Regions from separate parts of the Delftia sp. UME58 genome, predicted to be linked through region 3. Evidence: predicted binding sites of a transcription regulator. Region 3 holds the regulator's gene; each other region holds the start of a gene.

Evidence for each region. The regulator LexA, encoded in region 3, represses DNA repair genes until DNA is damaged. The targets are predictions, from matches to a motif close to ACTGTATNNNNATACAGT.
Region 1: a site for LexA is predicted at 2,676-2,693, ahead of A9976_RS23655 (PA0069 family radical SAM protein). Genes of this name have one in related genera too.
Region 2: a site for LexA is predicted at 4,117-4,134, ahead of A9976_RS22820 (DNA topoisomerase IV subunit B). Genes of this name have one in related genera too.

Annotation. Positions count from the first base shown of each region.
Region 1 is NZ_LZZV01000096.1:129,625-135,982, forward strand. It holds gene A9976_RS23640 (GbsR/MarR family transcriptional regulator) at 17-613, opposite strand; gene A9976_RS23645 (acyltransferase) at 775-1,932, shown strand; gene rnk (nucleoside diphosphate kinase regulator) at 2,001-2,405, opposite strand; gene A9976_RS23655 (PA0069 family radical SAM protein) at 2,700-3,839, shown strand; gene A9976_RS23660 (LysR family transcriptional regulator) at 3,877-4,743, opposite strand; gene A9976_RS23665 (mandelate racemase/muconate lactonizing enzyme family protein) at 4,850-5,974, shown strand; gene A9976_RS23670 (tripartite tricarboxylate transporter substrate binding protein) at 6,010-6,358, shown strand, end outside.
Region 2 is NZ_LZZV01000090.1:55,732-62,089, forward strand. It holds gene parC (DNA topoisomerase IV subunit A) at 1-1,185, opposite strand, end outside; gene A9976_RS22815 (lytic transglycosylase domain-containing protein) at 1,225-2,097, opposite strand; gene A9976_RS22820 (DNA topoisomerase IV subunit B) at 2,101-4,083, opposite strand; gene A9976_RS22825 (MFS transporter) at 4,264-5,469, shown strand; gene A9976_RS22830 (hypothetical protein) at 5,471-5,620, shown strand; gene A9976_RS22835 (bifunctional 2-polyprenyl-6-hydroxyphenol methylase/3-demethylubiquinol 3-O-methyltransferase UbiG) at 5,692-6,261, shown strand; gene dapA (4-hydroxy-tetrahydrodipicolinate synthase) at 6,337-6,358, shown strand, end outside.
Region 3 is NZ_LZZV01000013.1:99,865-106,222, reverse strand. It holds gene A9976_RS03990 (MotA/TolQ/ExbB proton channel family protein) at 1-171, shown strand, start outside; gene A9976_RS03985 (biopolymer transporter ExbD) at 203-628, shown strand; gene lpxK (tetraacyldisaccharide 4'-kinase) at 642-1,658, shown strand; gene A9976_RS03975 (Trm112 family protein) at 1,723-1,905, shown strand; gene kdsB (3-deoxy-manno-octulosonate cytidylyltransferase) at 1,973-2,770, shown strand; gene adk (adenylate kinase) at 3,033-3,689, shown strand; gene A9976_RS03960 (asparaginase) at 3,782-4,777, opposite strand; gene lexA (transcriptional repressor LexA) at 4,876-5,550, shown strand; gene A9976_RS03950 (hypothetical protein) at 5,713-6,135, shown strand; partial or broken gene A9976_RS03945 (sigma factor) at 6,274-6,358, shown strand, end outside.

The DNA of each region.
Region 1 (6,358 bases), on a different contig from region 3:
CGCAGCGTTGCCGTGTTCAATCGTCGGTGTCATCCGCCTTGGCGCGGCCCTTGCCGCCCGTGATGCGGTCCTTCAGATCCAGCAGCCGCGTCACGGCCGTGCCCATGCCCATGAGCTGCATGGCGGTCTCGGGCGACAGGCGCTGCACGTCGTCGAACCAGTTCATCAGCCGGTCGATCAGCTCGTACATGTCGCGCATGCGCTGCTGGGCGTAGCGTTCCTCTTCGGTGGTGACTTCCTCCAGCATGGCGGCGCGCAGCATGGACTGGGTGGGCTCGATCTCGCGGCGGCGGCGTTCCTCGGCCAGGCGGCGGAAGATTTCCCAGACATCCTGCGGCGCCTCGAAATACTCGCGCCGGTCGCCGGGCTGGTGGCGCAATTGCACCAGGCGCCAGGCCTGCAATTCCTTGAGCCCCATGCTCACGTTGGAGCGCGAGAACTCCAGCGTCTCGGCGATCTGGTCGGCATTGAGCGGCTCGGGCGAAAGAAACAGCAGTGCGTAGATCTGGCCTACCGTGCGGTTGATGCCCCAGCGGCTGCCCATCTCGCCGAAGTGCGAGACGAACTGCCGGTTCAACGCCGGAAGAGGTTTGGATTGCGTCATGGCATGCATTGTGCCTGCGCGTGCGCGGCACGCTCCGGGCGGCTTGGGAAGCGATGTGTCAGCTTTCTGCAAGTCGCGTCCAAAAGGCGCACAATGGCGCCTTTGCGGGCTTGCGGCCAGGCGGCCCGGGCCCTGCGCCTTCCCGCCCCGTACCGACTACAGATTGCCCCATGTCCCACGCTAGCCGCAGTGCGCTGATCGACTGCACCAAGGGCCTGGCCTGTGCCGCCATCATCTGGCACCACCTGGCCTTCTACGGCCCCATGTCCGATATCGCCCATCCGGCCGCGCCGGACCTCATCGACTGGCTCTATGAATATGCGCGCATGGCCGTGCAGATCTTCCTGGTGCTGGGCGGCTACCTGGCGGCAGCCAGCATGGCGCCGCAAGGCCACGGCCAGCACAGCGATCCGTGGTCGCGCATCGGGCGCCGCTTCGTGCGTCTGGTCGTGCCCTATGCGGTGGCGCTGGTCGTGGCCATCGTGGTCTCGGCCGCCGTGCGGCCCTGGTTCGACCATGCCTCGGTGTCGGGCGAGCCCGATCTCTGGCAACTGGTGGCGCATGCGCTGCTGCTGCAGAACATCGTGGGCGAGGAGTCGCTGTCCGCGGGCGTCTGGTATGTGTCCATCGACTTCCAGCTGTTTGCGCTGACTGCGCTGCTGCTGGCCGGCACGCGCTGGGGCGGTGCCTTGCTGCGCCGCCGCTTTGGCGGCGACGCCCTGTCACGCTGCTGGCCCTGGGCGCTGAGCGTGGCGCAGGCGCTGGTGGTGATCGGCGTGACCGCTTCGCTGCTGGGCTTCAATCTGGATGCGCAATGGGACGTGTGGGCGCCGTACTTCTTTGGCGCCTACGGCCTGGGCATGCTGGCCTACTGGGCCGCGCATGCGGACAAGTCCTCGACGGCCTGGAGCTGGTCCCTGCTGATCGTGGCCCTGGTCGTGGCGGCACTGGCACTGGAGTGGCGCGACCGCATCGCGCTGGCCGGTGCCACGGCGCTGGCCCTGGTCGTGGCCATGCGCAGCCCTGCATTCGCCCAGGCGCAAGGCTGGGCGCCGCTGCGCCGGCTGGGCAAGATTTCCTACTCGGTGTTTCTCGTGCACTTCTCGGTCTGCCTGCTGGTCAATGCCGTGGAAAGCCATTTCTGGCCACAGTCCGTTCCCGCCGCCCTGCTGGGCATGTGCACGGCCTTTGCGCTGTCGATTGCGGCCGGCCATCTGCTGTACGAGCGCGTGGAACGCCACGTTCCCAGCTGGCACATGGCGCTGCGCTGGCAGGCCGGCCTGGTGGGCACAGGCCTGATCGCGGCGTTTGTGGCGGGCCTGCGCTAAGGTGCGTTACTCCACAAACAACAAAGGCAGCCGGTTGGCTGCCTTTTTCGCATCAAGCCGGTCGGCGTTCAGCGGTGCAGCTCGCCCGCGCTTTCCGGCTGGAAATCGATGGCATCCACACGCACGGTGACCTGGCCGGAAGGACCCGGCATGCGCGACTGGTCGCCCACGCTCAGGCCCAGCAGGGCAATGCCCACGGGAGCGAAGACCGATACCTTGTCGGAGCTGCCATCCATCTCCTTGGGATAGACCAGGGTCAGCGTACTGGTCTTGCCCGACTCCAGCAGCGTGAAGCGCACGGTGGAGTTCATGGTCACCACGTTGGGCGGCATTTCCTTGGGCTCGAGCACGTCGGCCCGGTCCAGCTCGGCCTCGAGCGCGTCGCGGCCGGGGAATGCGGGCTGCTTGTCCAGCAGGGCCTCGATGCGCTCCAGGTCCAGGGACGAAATAATGATGTGGGGCTTGCGCTCCATGGTGTTGGCTCCCTTGTGTGCTTGCGCCGTGGCTGCAGTGAAGGGCAGCGGCGCCCAAACGGACAAAAGCCCGGGCAACGCGGTTGTCCGGGCCAAGGCATCTTCAGAAAAGAGAAAAGCACCAAGTTGGTGCGATAAGGCCATTGTGCAGGCCCGTGTGCGTTCTGCCAAGCGAACCCGCACGGCGCGGTGCGGATTGATGCGGGTACTTGCCAATCTGGAAAAACCCATTTCGCAACGGCAGGCATGCCGGGAGCGCTTGTTGTTTATGCTGTATTTATATACAGTTAATTCATGCCTCTCAGTCCTTCCACGCCCCGCCATACGGCCCAGGTGCCCCTGCACGCCCTCAAGGGCCGGGGCGCAGCCAGCCAACTGGCGCACCGCTTCACCACCGACCCGCGCGAGGCCTTCGATGACGGCTGGGGCAGCCTTGAGGCGCCGGCCGAAGGCGAGGAAGCCGCCCCCCTGCGCACCGAACTGCGCTGGGAGCAGGCTCGCTCGGCGCTGAGCCGCCACCAGTCGCCCGACCTGCCGTTTCACATGGGGCTCAATCCCTATCGGGGCTGCGAGCATGGCTGCATCTATTGCTATGCCCGGCCCACGCACAGCTACCTGGGCTGGTCGCCGGGGCTGGACTTCGAGACCCGGCTCATCGCCAAGCAGAACCTGCCCGAGCTGCTGCGCGCCGAGCTGTCGCGCGCCAGCCATGTGGCCGCGCCCGTGATGCTGGGCTCGGTCACCGACTGCTACCAGCCCGTGGAGCGCGAGCTGGGGCTGACGCGCCGCCTGATCGAGGTGCTGGCCGAGGCGCGCCACCCGTTTTCCATCGTCACCAAGGGCAGCGGGGTGGAGCGTGACCTGGACCTGCTGGCCCCGCTGGCGCGCCAGGGCCTGGCCTCGGTGCATATCACGCTGACCACGCTGGACGCAGACCTGGCACGCCACCTGGAGCCGCGCGCCGCCGCGCCGCACCGCCGGCTGCGCAGCATCCGCGCGCTGACCGAGGCGGGCGTGCCCGTGGGCGTGAGCCTGGCACCGCAGATTCCCTTCATCAACGAAGACCTGGAGAAGGTGCTGGAGGCGGCCGCCGACGCAGGCGCGCGCCACGCCTTCTACGCCGTGCTGCGCCTGCCCTGGGAAGTGGCGCCGCTGTTCGAGCAATGGCTGCAGGTGCACTACCCCGACCGCGCCCGCCGCGTGATGGAGCGCGTGCGCGACCTGCACGGCATCCAGGGCGAGCAGCGCGAGGCCGGCCGCGTCTACAACGCCGAGTTCGGCCAGCGCATGAAGGGCACGGGCCACTGGGCCGAGCTGCTGCGCCAGCGCTTCGCCCTGGCCTGCCGTCGGCATGGATTCAACCGCGAGCCTCTGCGGCTCGATTGCAGCCTCTACCACCCGTCGCTTTTGCTGCCGCAGCGCAGCCTGTTCTGAGAGCCTGCGTGCCAGGCACAGGTCAGGGCATGGTCCGCTAGCGGGAATCGATCAGCTCGGACAAGGCGGCTGCCAGCGGGGAGCGCACCGACGAGCGCAGCCACACCATGCCCACTTCGCGGGACGGGCTCGGAGGGGGCAGCGGCCATCGGCGCGTCCTGGCATCCGGCGGTCCCAGCACGGGCCAGTCCGGCAGGATGGAGACACCGAAGCCTTCCGCAACCAGCTGTGCGATCTGCTCGATGCCGTCCAGCTCGAAGCGGACCTTCGGCTTGATGCCGTGGCCCCGCAGGTATTCATCCGCCATTTTTCCCGCCACCACCTTGCGGTCGTACTGGATGAAGGGCTCGCGTGCGGCCGTGAGCAGCGGATCGCGCACCTTCATGTCCCGGGGCGCGAGAAGAATCAGCGCCTCGCTGCGCATCAGCCGCCATTCGCAGGTCTTGGGCATGGCGAAGGCGGGGTGCACAAGGATGGCCGCATCCAGATGGCCGGCCTGCACCTGGTCCAGCAGCAGTGAGGAGGTGCCGGGTTCGATGTAGACGCGCACGGCCGGATGGGCGCTCATCCACCGGCGCAGCAGCGGGGGCACCAGGCCCATCAGCGCCGTGGGCGTTGCCCCCAGCCTCAGGGGGCCAGCGGGAAGCTCGGTGGCCGAGGCCGCCGACCTCAGGTTCTCCACGGATTTGAGCACCTCCCGCGCATGCTCCACGATCCGGGCGCCCACGACGGTGGGCCGCACCGTCCGGCCCACCCGCGTGAGCAGTGCACAGCCCACGTCGGCCTCCAGCGCACGCATCTGCTGGGCCACGGTGGTGGGCGGCAGGTCCAGCCTGCGCGCGGCGTCGGCCATCGAGCCGCAGTCCACGACGGCAATGAAGCTCTGGAGAAAGCGCGAATCCATGCGACGCATTTTGCGTCATCTGAACCATGGGACACCATCTTTGTTGCAGATCTCCTGAAGCGCAAAGTTCGCTCGTTCCCGCTTCCAAACCATGTCAGGAGAGCACATGCCCCTCATCGAATCCATTGAAGTCTGCGTTGCCCGCGTGCCGCTGGACAAGGTCACCTATCTGTCGAACCGCACCGTGGTCGACCGCCACTACGGGCTGGTCAAGGTCCGCAGCAGCGACGGCGTCGAAGGCATCGGCTTTTGCTATGTCGGCAATGCGGCGGGCGAGCTGTTCCGCGTCGCGGTCGAGCAGCTGCTCGGTCCTGTGCTGCTGGGCCGCGATTCCCTGGCCGTCGAAGGGCTGTGGAAGGAGATGTACCAGGAGGCGCTGCTGCAAGGCCGCATGGGCACCGTGATGCGCGCACTGAGCGCACTCGACATTGCGCTGTGGGATCTCAATGCCCGCACCGCCCAGTTGCCTTTGCACAAGTACCTGGGCGCGGTGGAACTGGACACGGTGCCCGCCTATGCCAGCGGCGGCTACTACGTGGACGGCAAGACCGCCGGCCATGTCGGCGAGGAGATGGCCGGCTATGTCGAGCTGGGCTTTCAGGCCGTGAAGATGAAGACCGGCCGCTGGTCGCCCCAGGGCGAGGAGTCGCGCGTGAAGGCGGCGCGCGAGGCCATCGGCCCTGACGTGGAGCTCATGCTGGACTGCAACAACGGCTGGGTGGATACCGTGCAGGCCATGCAATACCTGCGCCGCATGGAGGCATACGACCCCTATTTCATCGAGGAGCCGTTCAGCCCCGACGATGTCGAAAGCCACGCCCGCCTGGCAAAGCTCACCCGCATTCCCGTGGCCACCGCGGAAATCGGCTATGGCCGCTGGTACCACAAGCATCTGCTCGACATGGGCGCCGCATCCATCCTGCAGACCGACGCTGCTGTCTGCGGGGGCATTACCGAGTGGAAGCGCATCGCCGCCATGGCGGCGGGCTATGGGCTGCAGATGTGTCCGCACTGGTTCCACGATGTACACGCGCCGCTGGTGGCCGCGACCCCCAATGCGCGCTATGTCGAGTTCTTCTGGGATGACCAGGTGCTGAACTTCCGCCGCCTGCTGGACCGCCAGCTGGCACAGGAAAAGGGCCGTGTCGTGCTGCACCAGACGCCGGGGCTCGGCTTCAATTTCGACGAGGCGCAGGTGTCCCGGTTCGGCCGCTGGACCTCGGTGGCGTAAGACCGCCGCCAGCCCATCATCCAAGGAGACAAGCCATGCAACGCAGACAGTTCCTGACCTCGGTCGCCGCAGCCACCGCCCTGCATGCCCATCCGGGCTTTGCACAGGCCAGGCCGCCAGCGGGCCCGGTCAAAATCCTCGTCGGCTTCTCGGCAGGCGGCGGCACGGACATCCTGGCGCGGATCATCGCCAACCGGCTCAACCAGCTGTGGGCCATTCCCGTCATCGTCGAGAACCGGCCAGGCGCGGCGGGGCTGATTGCCGCCGCCGAGGCCGCCAGGGCCGCGCCCGATGGGCAGACGTTGATGATGGGCCACATCAATGCCCTGGGCATTGCCCCTGCGCTCAACCCCAGGCTCGGCTTCTCGCCGGAGCGGGACTTCT
Region 2 (6,358 bases), on a different contig from region 3:
GGTCTGGCGGAAGGCTACCCACTCTTCCAGCATCAGGCGCAGGCTTTTCTGCACCGGGCGGCCATCCAGGCCGATCATGGTCAGGTTGATGGAGCTGGACGACTCCAGGCTGGTATGCGCCAGCAGCGCCGTGATCAGTTCCTGCTGCGGCACCTTGCCGGTCTTGGGCTCGAAGACCAGGCGCACGGGCGCATCCTTGCTGGACTCGTCGCGCACGCCGTCGAGCACGGCCAGCATGCTGGCCTTGAGCTGGGTCTGTTCCTGGCTCAAGGCCTTCTTGCCGGTCTTGACCTTGGGATTGGTGATGTCCTCGATCTCTTCGAGCACCTTCTGCGCCGAGACGCCGGGCGGCAGCTCGGTCACCACGATCTGCCACTGGCCGCGCGCCAGCTCCTCGATCTTCCAGCGCGCGCGCAGCTTGAGGCTGCCACGGCCCGTGCGATAGGCGTCCTGGATGTCGGAGGCGCTGCTGATGATCTGGCCGCCACCCGGATAGTCGGGGCCGGGGATGATCTGGAACAGTTCCTCGTCGCTGAGCTGGGGCCGCTTGATCAGGGCCACGCAGGCGTCGGCCACCTCGCGCAGGTTATGGCTGGGGATTTCCGTGGCCAGGCCCACGGCAATGCCGCTGGCGCCATTGAGCAGGGCGAACGGCAGGCGCGCGGGCAGTTGCTGCGGCTCCTGCGTGCTGCCGTCGTAGTTGGGCACGAAGTCCACCGTGCCCATGTCGATTTCGTCGAGCAGCAGGCCCGTGATCTTGGACAGGCGCGCCTCGGTGTAGCGCATGGCGGCTGCGCCGTCGCCGTCGCGGCTGCCGAAGTTGCCTTGGCCGTCGACCAGCGGATAGCGCTGGTTGAAGTCCTGGGCCATGCGCACCAGCGCGTCGTAGGCCGACTGGTCGCCATGCGGGTGAAAGCGGCCCAGCACGTCGCCGACCACGCGTGCGCTCTTGACGGGCTTGGCCGCCGTGTTGTGGTTGGGACCGCTGTAGCTCAGGCCCATGCGGTCCATGGCGTACAGAATGCGCCGCTGCACGGGCTTGAGGCCGTCGGTCACATCGGGCAGTGCCCGGCCCTTGACCACGGACAGCGCGTATTCGAGATAGGCCCGTTGCGCGTACTGGCCCAGGTCCAGTGCATCGCCGGCCGCCTGTTGTGCCAGATCCAGAGAAGTTTGGTCGCTCATGAAGAAATTCGTGATCTCAAAAATTGCAATGAATGCCGCTCATCGCGGCGTGGGCAGTCCTGTGGGCAGCGTCATGCGCACCCGGGGCGTGGTGCCCGGCAACGCCGCTGCTGCAGGCGCTGCAGGGCCCGCGCGCTCGCGCCCGCCCTGCAGCTGCTCGTAGATGCCGAGCACGGCCTTCACGTAATTGCGGGTTTCCTGGAAGGGAGGAATGGCCTGGCCCGCGCGCCGCACGGCGCCCTCGCCTGCGTTGTAGGCGGCCAGCACCAGGTCCAGCCGGCCGGGGAACAGCCCCATCAGATGATTGAGGTAGCGTGCGCCGGCCGGCACGTTGACGGCCGGATCGGCCAATTGCTGCTGCACGCTGCGCTGGCGGCTGGCCTCCACGCCGAAGCGCTGGGCCGTGGCCGGCATCAGCTGCATCAGGCCGACCGCCCCCTTGGGCGAGATGGCCTGCGCGTCAAAGCCCGACTCGACGGCGATCACGGCCTTGAGCAGGTCGTAGTCCACGCCCGTGTGGTCCGCCGCCTTGCGCAGATGGCTGCGCACGCTCTTGTAGCGCGGCGAGATGTCGAAGAAGCTTTGCAGCCGCGTATGCGCCTGCAGCATGCGACCCGCATCACCGCTGCCGTGATCGTCGGCTGCGGCCTCGGCCGCCACCATGGGAGGCTTGAGCCCCTGCTCGGTGCTGTCATAGACCGAGCCGCGAAAGTACAGCCTGTAGCGCTCGTCCAGCGCCTCGGCAGCAAAGTGCGTGATGCCACGCTCGTCCACGAAGGCCCAGAGATCGGCATGCGCCGGCCGCGCCAGCCCCCACAGCGCCAGGGCCAGGCCCAGCGCCGCCAGCGCGCGCACCCCGGCGCCGCGCGCCGGGGGCGGGCGGTGCTTCAGGGCGGCGCGGAGCACAGGCATGGGTCAGATGTCGACTTCAATGGCGTCGCCATGGAGCTCCATGAGCTCGCGGCGCGCTGCGGCCTCGCCCTTGCCCATGAGCTTGGTGACGACCTGCTCGGCCGCCGCGAAATCCAGGTTCATGAACTGCACGGGCAGCAGGCGGCGCGTGTCGGGGTTGAGCGTGGTCTCCCACAGCTGCTCCGCATTCATCTCGCCCAGGCCCTTGAAACGGCTGATCTGGCATTTCTCGCGCGGCACGCCGTCCTTGGCCGATTTGTCCAGGATGGCGGTCAGCTCGCCCTCGTCGAGCGCGTACATCTTGGCCGCAGGCTTCTTGCCGCGCGCAGGCACGTCCACACGGAACAGCGGCGGCAGCGCCACATGGATGTGGCCGGCCTCGATGAGCTTGGGGAAATGGCGGAAGAACAGCGTCAGCAGCAGCACCTGGATGTGCGAGCCGTCCACGTCGGCATCCGAAAGAATGCAGACCTTGCCGTAGCGCAGGCCCGACAGGTCGGGCGTGTCGTTGGGGCCGTGCGGGTCCACGCCGATGGCCACCGAGATGTCATGGATTTCGTTGTTGGCGAACAACCGGTCGCGGTCCACTTCCCAGGTGTTGAGCACCTTGCCGCGCAGGGGCAGCACGGCCTGGGTTTCCTTGTCGCGGCCCATCTTGGCGCTGCCGCCGGCCGAGTCGCCCTCGACCAGGAAGACCTCGTTCAGGCTCAGGTCGCGGCTTTCGCAATCGGTGAGCTTGCCCGGCAGCACGGCCACGCCCGAACCCTTGCGCTTTTCGACCTTCTGGCCCGCCTTCTGGCGGGTCTGCGCGGCCTTGATGGCGATCTCGGCCAGCTTGCGGCCCCATTCCACGTGCTCGTTGAGCCACAGCTCCAGCGCGGGGCGCACATAGCCGCTGACCAGGCGCACGGCATCGCGCGAGTTCAGGCGCTCCTTGATCTGGCCCTGGAACTGCGGGTCCAGCACCTTGGCGTTGAGCACATAGCTGGCGCGCGCAAAGACGTCGTCCGGCATGAGCTTGACGCCCTTGGGCAGCAGCGAGTGCATCTCGATGAAGGCCTTGACCGCCTGGAACAGGCCGTCGCGCAGCCCGCTGTCGTGCGTGCCGCCGGCAGTGGTCGGGATCAGGTTGACATAGCTTTCGCGCAGCGGTGCGCCGTCCTCGGTGAAGGCCACGCACCAGGCGGCGCCCTCGCCTTCGGCAAAGCTGTCGTGGTGGCGGTCGGCAAAGCCCTCGCCCTCGAACAGGGGGATGACGGCCTCGCCATGCAGGCTTTGCTGCAGGTAGTCGCGCAGGCCGCCCTTGAACTGCCAGGTCTGGGTGTCGCGCGTCTTCTCGTTGACCAGGGTCACCGAGACGCCGGGCATGAGCACGGCCTTGCTGCGCAGCAGGTGCATCAGCTCGCCCATGGGCAGCTGGGGCGATTCGAAATAGCGGGCATCGGGCCACACGCGCACGGTCGTGCCCTGCTTGCGCTCGCCCGCGGCCAGCGGCCGCGACTGCAGGGGCTCGACAACGTCGCCGCCCGAGAAGGCGATGGTGGCCACCTTGCCCTCGCGGTGGATGCAGGCCTCGAGGCGCGTGGCCAGCGCATTCGTGACCGAGACGCCCACGCCGTGCAGGCCGCCCGAGAAGCTGTAGGCGCCGCCCTTGCCCTTGTCGAACTTGCCGCCCGCATGCAGGCGCGTGAAGACCAGCTCCACCACGGGCGCGTTTTCCTCGGGATGCATGCCGAAGGGGATGCCCCGGCCATCGTCTTCGACGCTGTAGGAGCCGTCGGAATGCAGGGTGAAGCGGATTTTCTTGCCGAAGCCGGCCAGTGCCTCGTCGGCCGCGTTGTCTATCACCTCCTGCAGCACGTGCAGGGGGTTGTCGGTGCGCGTGTACATGCCGGGACGCTGCTTGACGGGCTCAAGGCCCTTGAGCACGCGTATCGAGCCTTCGGAGTATTCGCTGGCGGAAGTGGGAGATGGTTTGACTGCCATGGGGGCGGATTGTAGTGCGCGGCCCGGCTCAGTGCTGGATACATTCACAGTCATTGACCGTGACCACCCCGTAAAGCCGCTGCCATCAAGGGCCGTGCTGGCGCATGGGCGACCCAGGCGACGCAGCGCAAAACCCGGAGTTTCGCTAAAGTTTGCCGCATGCAAAAAAACAACCAACCCATGTCCATGGTGCAGATACTGCTGTGCGGGGGCGCAGTCGTGACGCTGTCCATGGGAATCCGCCACGGCTTCGGCCTGTGGCTGCAGCCCATCACCCAGGAGATGGGCTGGACGCGCGAGTCCTTCGCGCTGGCCATCGCCATCCAGAACCTGTCCTGGGGCGTGCTCGGCATCTTCGGCGGCATGCTGGCCGACCGCTTCGGCGCCTTCCGCGTGCTCCTCGTCGGCGCGCTGCTGTATGCGCTGGGCCTGGCCGGCATGGCCATGGCGCCTACGACAACCTGGTTCGCCCTGATGGCAGGCGTGGTGATCGGCGCAGCCCAGGCCGGCACCACCTATGCCGTGATCTACGGCGTGCTGGGCCGCCAGATCCCCGTGGCGCGGCGCAGCTGGGCCATGGGCGTGACGGCGGCGGCAGGCTCCTTCGGCCAGTTCTTCATGGTGCCCGTGGAAGGCAGCCTGATCTCGAACTTCGGCTGGTCCAACGCCCTGCTGCTGCTGTCGCTGTGCGCGCTGATGATCATTCCTCTGGCCTTCGGCCTGCGCGAGCCGGGCTTCCAGGCCGGCAACGCCCGTCCCCTGCGCGACCAGAGCGCGGGCCAGGCCGTCGCCGAAGCGCTGCGCACGCCCAGCTTCGTGCTGCTGACGGCCGGCTACTTCGTCTGCGGCTTCCAGGTAATGTTCATCGGCGTGCACATGCCCAGCTACCTCAAGGACTACGGCCTGGCGCCGCAGGTGGCCAGCATCTCGCTGGCGCTGGTGGGGCTGTTCAACATCATTGGCACCTACGTGGCCGGCAACCTGGGCCAGCGCCTGCCCAAGCGCTACCTGCTGTCCACCATCTACTTCACGCGCTCGGTGGTGATCGTGCTCTTCCTGCTGGCGCCGCTGACGCCCTGGTCGGTCTACATCTTCTCTGCCGCCATGGGCCTGCTGTGGCTGTCCACCGTGCCGCTGACCAATGCCACCGTGGCCCAGATCTTCGGCGTGCAGCATCTGTCCATGTTGAGCGGCATGGTGTTCTTCAGCCACCAGGTGGGCAGCTTCCTGGGCGTCTGGCTGGGGGGCTATCTCTATGACCACACGGGCAGCTACCAGGTGGTCTGGTACCTGGCCATCGGCCTGGGCGTGGCCGCCGGCCTGCTGAACCTGCCCATACGCGAAGCCCCGGTGGCACGGTTGCGCGCGGCCCAGGCCGTTGCCTGACATGACGACATCCACCAGGCCCCGCCCACGCATCCTGCGCAGGCTGGCGCTGTGGGCCGCCGTGCTGATGGTGCTGGGCCTGGTCTTCATGCTCTACCTGCAGCCGCAGTTCATGCTGGGCATGGCAGACCAGATCTGGGCCTGCTTCTGAAATGGAAGCGGCAGCGGCGAAGGCCTGGCGGCACAATGTCGGCCGCTTTCACTTTATTTCCAAAATTGCACATGCACGCAGCCACGCCGCCCTCGCCCTGGATCCAACGCTGGTCGCACCTTCTGGCGCCCCAGGCCTCGGTGCTTGACGTGGCCTGCGGCCCGGGCCGGCACATGCGCTGGTTCCATGCGCGTGGCCACGAGGTCACCGGCGTGGACCGCGACGCCCAGGCCCTGGCCGGCCTGCAGGGCGTGGGCGAGCTGCTGTGCGCCGACATCGAAAACGGCCCCTGGCCCCTGCCCGGCCGGCAGTTCGGCGCCGTGGTCGTGACCCACTATCTGTGGCGCCCGCTGTGGCCGGCACTGCTGGACAGCGTGGCCCCCGGCGGCGTGCTGCTGTACGAAACCTTTGCCCAGGGCAACGAGGCCTTCGGCAAGCCTTCCCGCCCCGATTTCCTGCTGGCGCCCGGCGAGCTGCTGCAGGCCTGCGCGGGCTGGCACATCGTGGCCTACGAGCACGGCCAGCTGGGCGAGCCCGATCGCATGGTCCAGCGCATTGCAGCGCTGCGCCCCGACGCAACAGGCCGGGAACCCGTGGCCATGCTGGCGCATCAGAAGGCGTCAGGCTCCGCAATCGCCTGAATCCCTACAGGCGCCCGCCTTGGGCCTGCCTCAGACACTCGTTAGAATGATCCTTTCCCGTTTTTTCTTGCGGACATGACATCCTCCTCCGTCGCTC
Region 3 (6,358 bases):
GCGGCCGGCATCTCCATCGCCCTGTACAACACGGCCTTCGGCCTGATCGTCGCCATTCCGGCCCTGATCTTCTGGCGCTACTTCCGCGCCCGCGTCGATGGCTACCTGCTGGGCATGGAGCTGGCTTCCGAGCAGTTCGTGCGCCACCTGGTGCGCGTCGGCGGCAAGTGAACCCGCAGAACCCGCACGCGAGAGACCTGCCATGAACTTCCGTCCCCGCCGCCGTGACGAGCCCGAGATCAACCTGATCCCGTTCATCGATGTGCTGCTGGTGGTGCTGATCTTTCTGATGCTGTCCACCACCTACAGCAAGTTCACCGAGCTGCAGCTGACCCTTCCCGTGGCCGATGTCGAGCAGCAGCGCGACCGGCCCCGCGAAATCATCGTCGCCATCGCCGCCGACGGCCGCTACGCCATCAACAAGACCGCCGTGGAAGACCGCAGCGTCACCGGCCTGACCCAGGCACTGGCCGCAGCGGCCAGTGCCGGCAAGGACAGCGTGGTCATCATCAGCGCCGACGCCACCGCGCCGCACCAGTCCGTGGTGTCGGTGATGGAGGCCTCGCGCCGCGCCGGACTGTCCCAGATCACCTTCGCCACGCAGACCTCGGCCAGCGCCGGGCGCTGAAGGCAAGGCCGCCATGCCCGGGAATGGTCCCGCCCCCGCACCCCGGGGGCTTCGCGCGGCCTGGCGCCACCGCGGCCCGCTGGCCTGCGCCCTCTTTCCCCTGTCCCTGCTGTACCGTGCCCTGCTGGGCCTGCATCGGCTGCCCTATGCACTGGGTTTCAGGCGTGCAGGCCAGGCCGGCATTCCGGTCATCGTCGTCGGCAACGTGATTGCGGGCGGCGCCGGGAAGACCCCCGTCACGCTCGCCCTGGCCCGCCATCTGCGGGACAGCGGCTGGAGCCCCGGCATCGTCTCGCGCGGCTATGGCCGCAGCACGGACGACTGCCGAGAAGCCCTGCCCGAAAGCGCCCCCGCCGACGTGGGCGACGAACCCGCGCTTCTGGCGCGCGCCAGCGGCGTGCCGGTCTTCGTGGCGCGCAAGCGCATCGAGGCCGTCCAGGCCCTGCGCGTCCGCCATCCGCAGGTGGATGTGGTCATCAGCGACGACGGCCTGCAGCACCTGGCCCTGGCCCGCGACATCGAGCTGTGCGTCTTCAACGACGACGGCATCGGCAATGGCTGGCTGCTGCCGGCAGGCCCGCTGCGCGAATCCTGGCCGCGCCCCGTCACCGCCGTGCTGCATGCGGGCGCCTGTCCGCCAACGGATGCGCCCGCCTTTGCCATGCAGCGCCAACTGGCCGCGGAAGGCGTCAATGCGCACGGTGAGCGCATCCCCTTGGCGGCCCTGCGCGGACGGCCCGTGGAGGCCGTGGCCGCCGTGGCCCGGCCCGAGGGCTTTTTCTCCATGCTGGCCAGTGAACAGGGCCTGGCGCTGGGGCACGCCCAGGCGCTGCCGGATCACTATAATTTTGAGAGCTTCCAGCGCCTGGGACGCGATGAAGACCCGCTGGTCTGCACCGAAAAGGATGCAGTCAAGCTGTGGCGTACCCATCCCCAGGCCTGGTCTGTTGCGCTGCAATTGCAGCTGCCGCCAGATTTCTGGGCGCTGCTGGATCAGCGGCTGCAGGCGCTGCGCAGGCCACGCGCCTGACTATCATCACCGTCTTGGCTGGCCGCCACGGCCCGCCCTCCCCCTCCAAAACACAGGATCCGCCATGGACGCCAAACTTCTCGAACTGCTGGTCTGCCCCGTCACCAAAGGCCCGCTGCGCTTTGACCGCGAGCACCAGGAACTGGTCTCGCGCAGCGCCCGCCTGGCCTACCCCGTGCGCGACGGCATCCCGGTGCTGCTGGAGGCCGAAGCCCGCACGCTGGACGACGACGAGCTCGAGGACTGATCGCGCCGCAAGGCCCGATTTCCGACGCCGCCCGCGCCCGCACTTTCGACCACCTCCGCAACGCACCATGTCCAACGCGCCCTTCACGGTTCTGATTCCTGCCCGCCTTGCCTCCAGCCGCCTGCCGGGCAAGCCCCTTGCAGACATTGCAGGCCTTCCCATGGTCGTGCGCGTGGCACAGCGCGCCGGCCTCAGCGGCGCCACGCGCTGCGTGGTCGCGGCCGATGACGAAAGCATCGTCGCCGCCTGCGCCGCGCACGGCGTTGCGGCCGTGCTCACCCGCAACGACCACGCCAGCGGCAGCGACCGCCTGGCCGAGGCCTGCGAACTGCTGGGCCTGGATGGCGACGACATCGTCGTCAACGTCCAGGGCGACGAACCGTTGATCGCTCCCGACCTCATCGATGCCGTGGCCGCCCTGCTGCCGCAGCGGCCCTCGGCCAGCATGGGCACAGCTGCACATGCCATCGACAGCCTGGCCGACTTCACCAACCCGAACGTGGTCAAGGTCGTCTGCGATGCCCAGGGCATGGCCCACTATTTCAGCCGCGCCCCCATCCCCTTTGCGCGTGAACATGCAGGCCAGGCATGGTGGGAGGCGGCATCTGCAGCGGCATCGGCAGCGCCGGGCCACCCCGGCTTCGCACCACTGCGCCACATCGGCATCTACAGCTACCGTGCCGGTTTCCTGCGCAGCTTCCCGCAGCTTTCTCCCGCCCCCACCGAGGTGCTGGAGGCGCTGGAGCAGTTGCGTGCGCTGTGGCACGGCCACCGCATCGCCGTCCACCTCACGCCCCATGCACCAGGCCCCGGCGTGGACACCCCCGAAGACCTGGAACGGGTGCGCGCCCGGTTGTCCGCCTGAATCCGATCCCGCGCACGCTGACAGATGCGCCAATGGCGATGCCCGGCATCGCCATTCACAACACAACGGCACATGCGGTTTTGTCGGACAGCAAAACGCAGTTTTTGGAGATTGCACAGGCGACAGTTTTGCCCTCTGCGTGTAAGCCAGTGTTAGCCCTGTGCGTGCTATCCTTGCCCGCGACAAAAATATGACGCATGGACTGTCCGCCCCGGTGGGCCGATCCGGCAGACAAGAATTTCTACTCTCCTCAAGGACTTCCATGAAACTGATTTTGTTGGGCGCACCCGGCGCCGGCAAAGGCACGCAAGCCGCTTTCATCTGCCAGAAGTACGGCATCCCCCAGATTTCCACCGGTGACATGCTGCGTGCCGCCGTCAAGGCCGGAACGCCCCTGGGCCAGCAGGCCAAGGCCGTGATGGACGCCGGCCAACTGGTCAGCGACGACCTGATCATCAATCTGGTCAAGGAACGCATCGCCCAGGCCGACTGCGCCAACGGCTTCCTGTTTGATGGATTCCCCCGCACCATTCCCCAGGCCGACGCCATGAAGGCCGCTGGCGTGAAGCTGGACTATGTGCTCGAGATCGACGTGCCCTTCGACGCCATCATCGAACGCATGAGCGGCCGCCGCTCCCACCCCGCCTCGGGCCGCACCTACCACGTCAAGTTCAACCCGCCCAAGGTCGAAGGCCAGGACGACGTGACCGGCGAGCCGCTGGTGCAGCGCGAAGACGACAAGGAAGAAACCGTCAAGAAGCGCCTGGACGTCTACAGCAGCCAGACCCGCCCCCTGGTGGACTACTACCGCGCATGGGCCGAAAAGGAAGCCGCAGCGGCACCCAAGTACCGCGCCATCAGCGGCCTGGGCTCGGTCGAGGACATCACCCAACGCGCACTGGCTGCACTGGCTGAGTGAGGCAGGCCATGTGCCGCAACGAAAAAAGCACCCGCCGGGTGCTTTTTTGTTGACCGCCAGCAACTGAAGAAATGCCGGCGGCGCCGCCCGGCTCAGTCGCGCGGCTGCGCGGCCAGCGCCAGCATCATCGCAATCCGGGCTTTTGCCACGGGCAGCTGCGCCAGATCGGCCTCTGCCGGGTTGGCCCCAAGGCCGGAGGCCACGGGCAGGCCTTCGGCACAGCGCGTGCCCCGCCAGATCCAGACGCCCTTGCCGCGGGCGCGCTGCAGGGCCGCTTCCATGCCTTCGTGAACCGTCGCGTTGCCCGTGCCAGCCACGACGATGCCACGCACGCCTGCCGCCACCAGCGCATCCACGCCGCTGGCACGCGCCAAGGCGCCACTGAACACCACCTCGACCCAGGGCAGTTCATCCAGCGCCAGCAGATCCGATGACATGGACGCAGGCACCACGGCCAGCGCGGACAGCGCCGGCGCGGAGGGGGAGGACGGCGCATCGGGCACCAGCCAGCGCACACGCCCTTCCTCCACCAACGCCTGCGGCCCGCCTTCCACGGAGCGCATTGCCTGCAGCCGGTAGGGGTGGACCTTCTGCACCTGGGCTGCCGCATGCACCTCGCCGCCCGCCACAACCCATACACCGCTGCGCCCGCCGCTGGCAGCCACGGTCACGGCATCGCGCAGATTCTGCGGCCCGTCGGCCAACAGGGCCGTGGCCGGGCGCATGGCGCAGGTCAGCACAATGGGCTTGGTGGCCGGCAACAGGCTGTGCAGCAGCCAGGCTGTCTCTTCCAGCGTGTCCGTTCCATGCGTAATCACCACGGCGCGCGTGTCCGCATCCTCCAGCGCCTGCACGCAAGCGTGCAGCAACGCGCGCCACACGGGCCAGTCCATATCCTTGCTGTCCACCTGCGCGATCTGCTGCGTCTGCACGGGGCCCAGCGCCTGCTGCTCCAGGTCCGGTACAGCATCCAGCAGCGACTGCACCGTGATCTGCCCGGCCTTGTACCCGACTCCCTGCGACTGCGAATCCGCCCGGCCGGCGATGGTCCCGCCCGTGCCCAGAATCACCAACTTTGACTGCCCCACTTGCACCTCTTGGAAAACTGGTTAAAAATACAGATACTGTATAAATCATCAGATGACCTGCCAGCCCGCCATCTGCTCTCAAGGACCGGACGCACGCCATGCTCGACCATCCCAAGCTCACCGCCCGCCAGCAACAGATCCTGGACCTGATCCAGGCCGCCATCTCCCGCACGGGCGCGCCCCCCACACGCGCGGAAATCGCCAACACGCTGGGCTTCAAGTCCGCCAACGCTGCAGAGGAACACCTGCAAGCCCTGGCCCGCAAAGGCGTGATCGAACTGGTCAGCGGCACCTCGCGCGGCATTCGCCTGCGTACCGACACAGTGCGCAACATCAATGCCGCGCGCGGAACCAGCTTCGGACTGCCGCTGTCGGCCCTGGCACCGCTGATGCTGCCCCTGGTGGGCCGCGTTGCGGCGGGCTCACCCATTCTCGCCCAGGAACATATCGACCAAACCTATTCCGTCGAGCCCAGCCTGTTCCAGATCCGCCCCGACTATCTGCTGCGTGTGCGTGGCATGTCCATGCGCGACGCGGGCATCATGGACGGCGACCTGCTGGCCGTGCAGTCTGCGCACGAAGCACGCAACGGCCAGATCGTCGTGGCGCGCCTGGGCGATGAAGTCACCGTCAAGCGCCTGCGCCGCACCACGCAGGGCGTGGAACTTCTGCCGGAAAACCCCGATTACCCGGTGATCCGCGTCGCCCCCGAAGAGGCCTTTGCCATTGAAGGCCTGGCCGTGGGGCTGATCCGCAACAGCATGTCCATGTAAGCCGGACGGGCAGCCCTGCACGGGTTGCCACCCCCTATTTCATGCACCGTCCAGGTGGTAGGCGCGAAGCCTTGCAGCTTCGCCCTGGGCGGAGCTTTGCCCGAAAACCGCAATCCTGCCTGTGTCCATGCCTCTTTGAAACACGCCAACAGGAGTCGTCACATGGGATTCGCTCTGCCAACACTGTCCTCTCTTTCCTTCCTGCGCCTGGCACATGGCATCCGCCTGACTGCGACCGCCATGGAGTCGGCCATGCCTCTTGCACAAGCCCCTGCGGGCCAGCCAACACCTGCCACAGCACCCGAGCCCGCCAACGTGATCTCTTTCAGCAAGGCACGCCGGCGCAGCCAGCAGCGCCGCGGCAAGGCTGCACGCGCTGCAGACCCTGGAGATGCCCAGCTGATCCTGCCCTTGCTGCCGACGCAGCCCGCCCTGCAAGCCGCACCTGAGCAGTCTTCAGGCCTGCGCATCATTCAGCGGTCGCCACAGGAACAGCCTGAATGCCTGTTCATCTCCGGGCGAATGGCCGATGTCTGCGCTGCGCTGGAGCGCCTGGAGGCGCATGGCGGAGCCGCAGCCAACTGAGGCCCGATGCAAGGTGTGCGACACACCTTGCACGACACAAACATGGGCGGCGCGGACCACGCGCCGCACGAGGAATCGGCCTGTGCGAAGCTGGCGCAGGCTTGCGGCCACCACCACCCTGTAGCGCACGTGCAACAAATGGATGCCCTCTGTCTGCTGCGCAAACACCTGGGCAACCGTGACGATGCCGCCGACCTGGCCCATGACACCTTTGTGCGCCTGC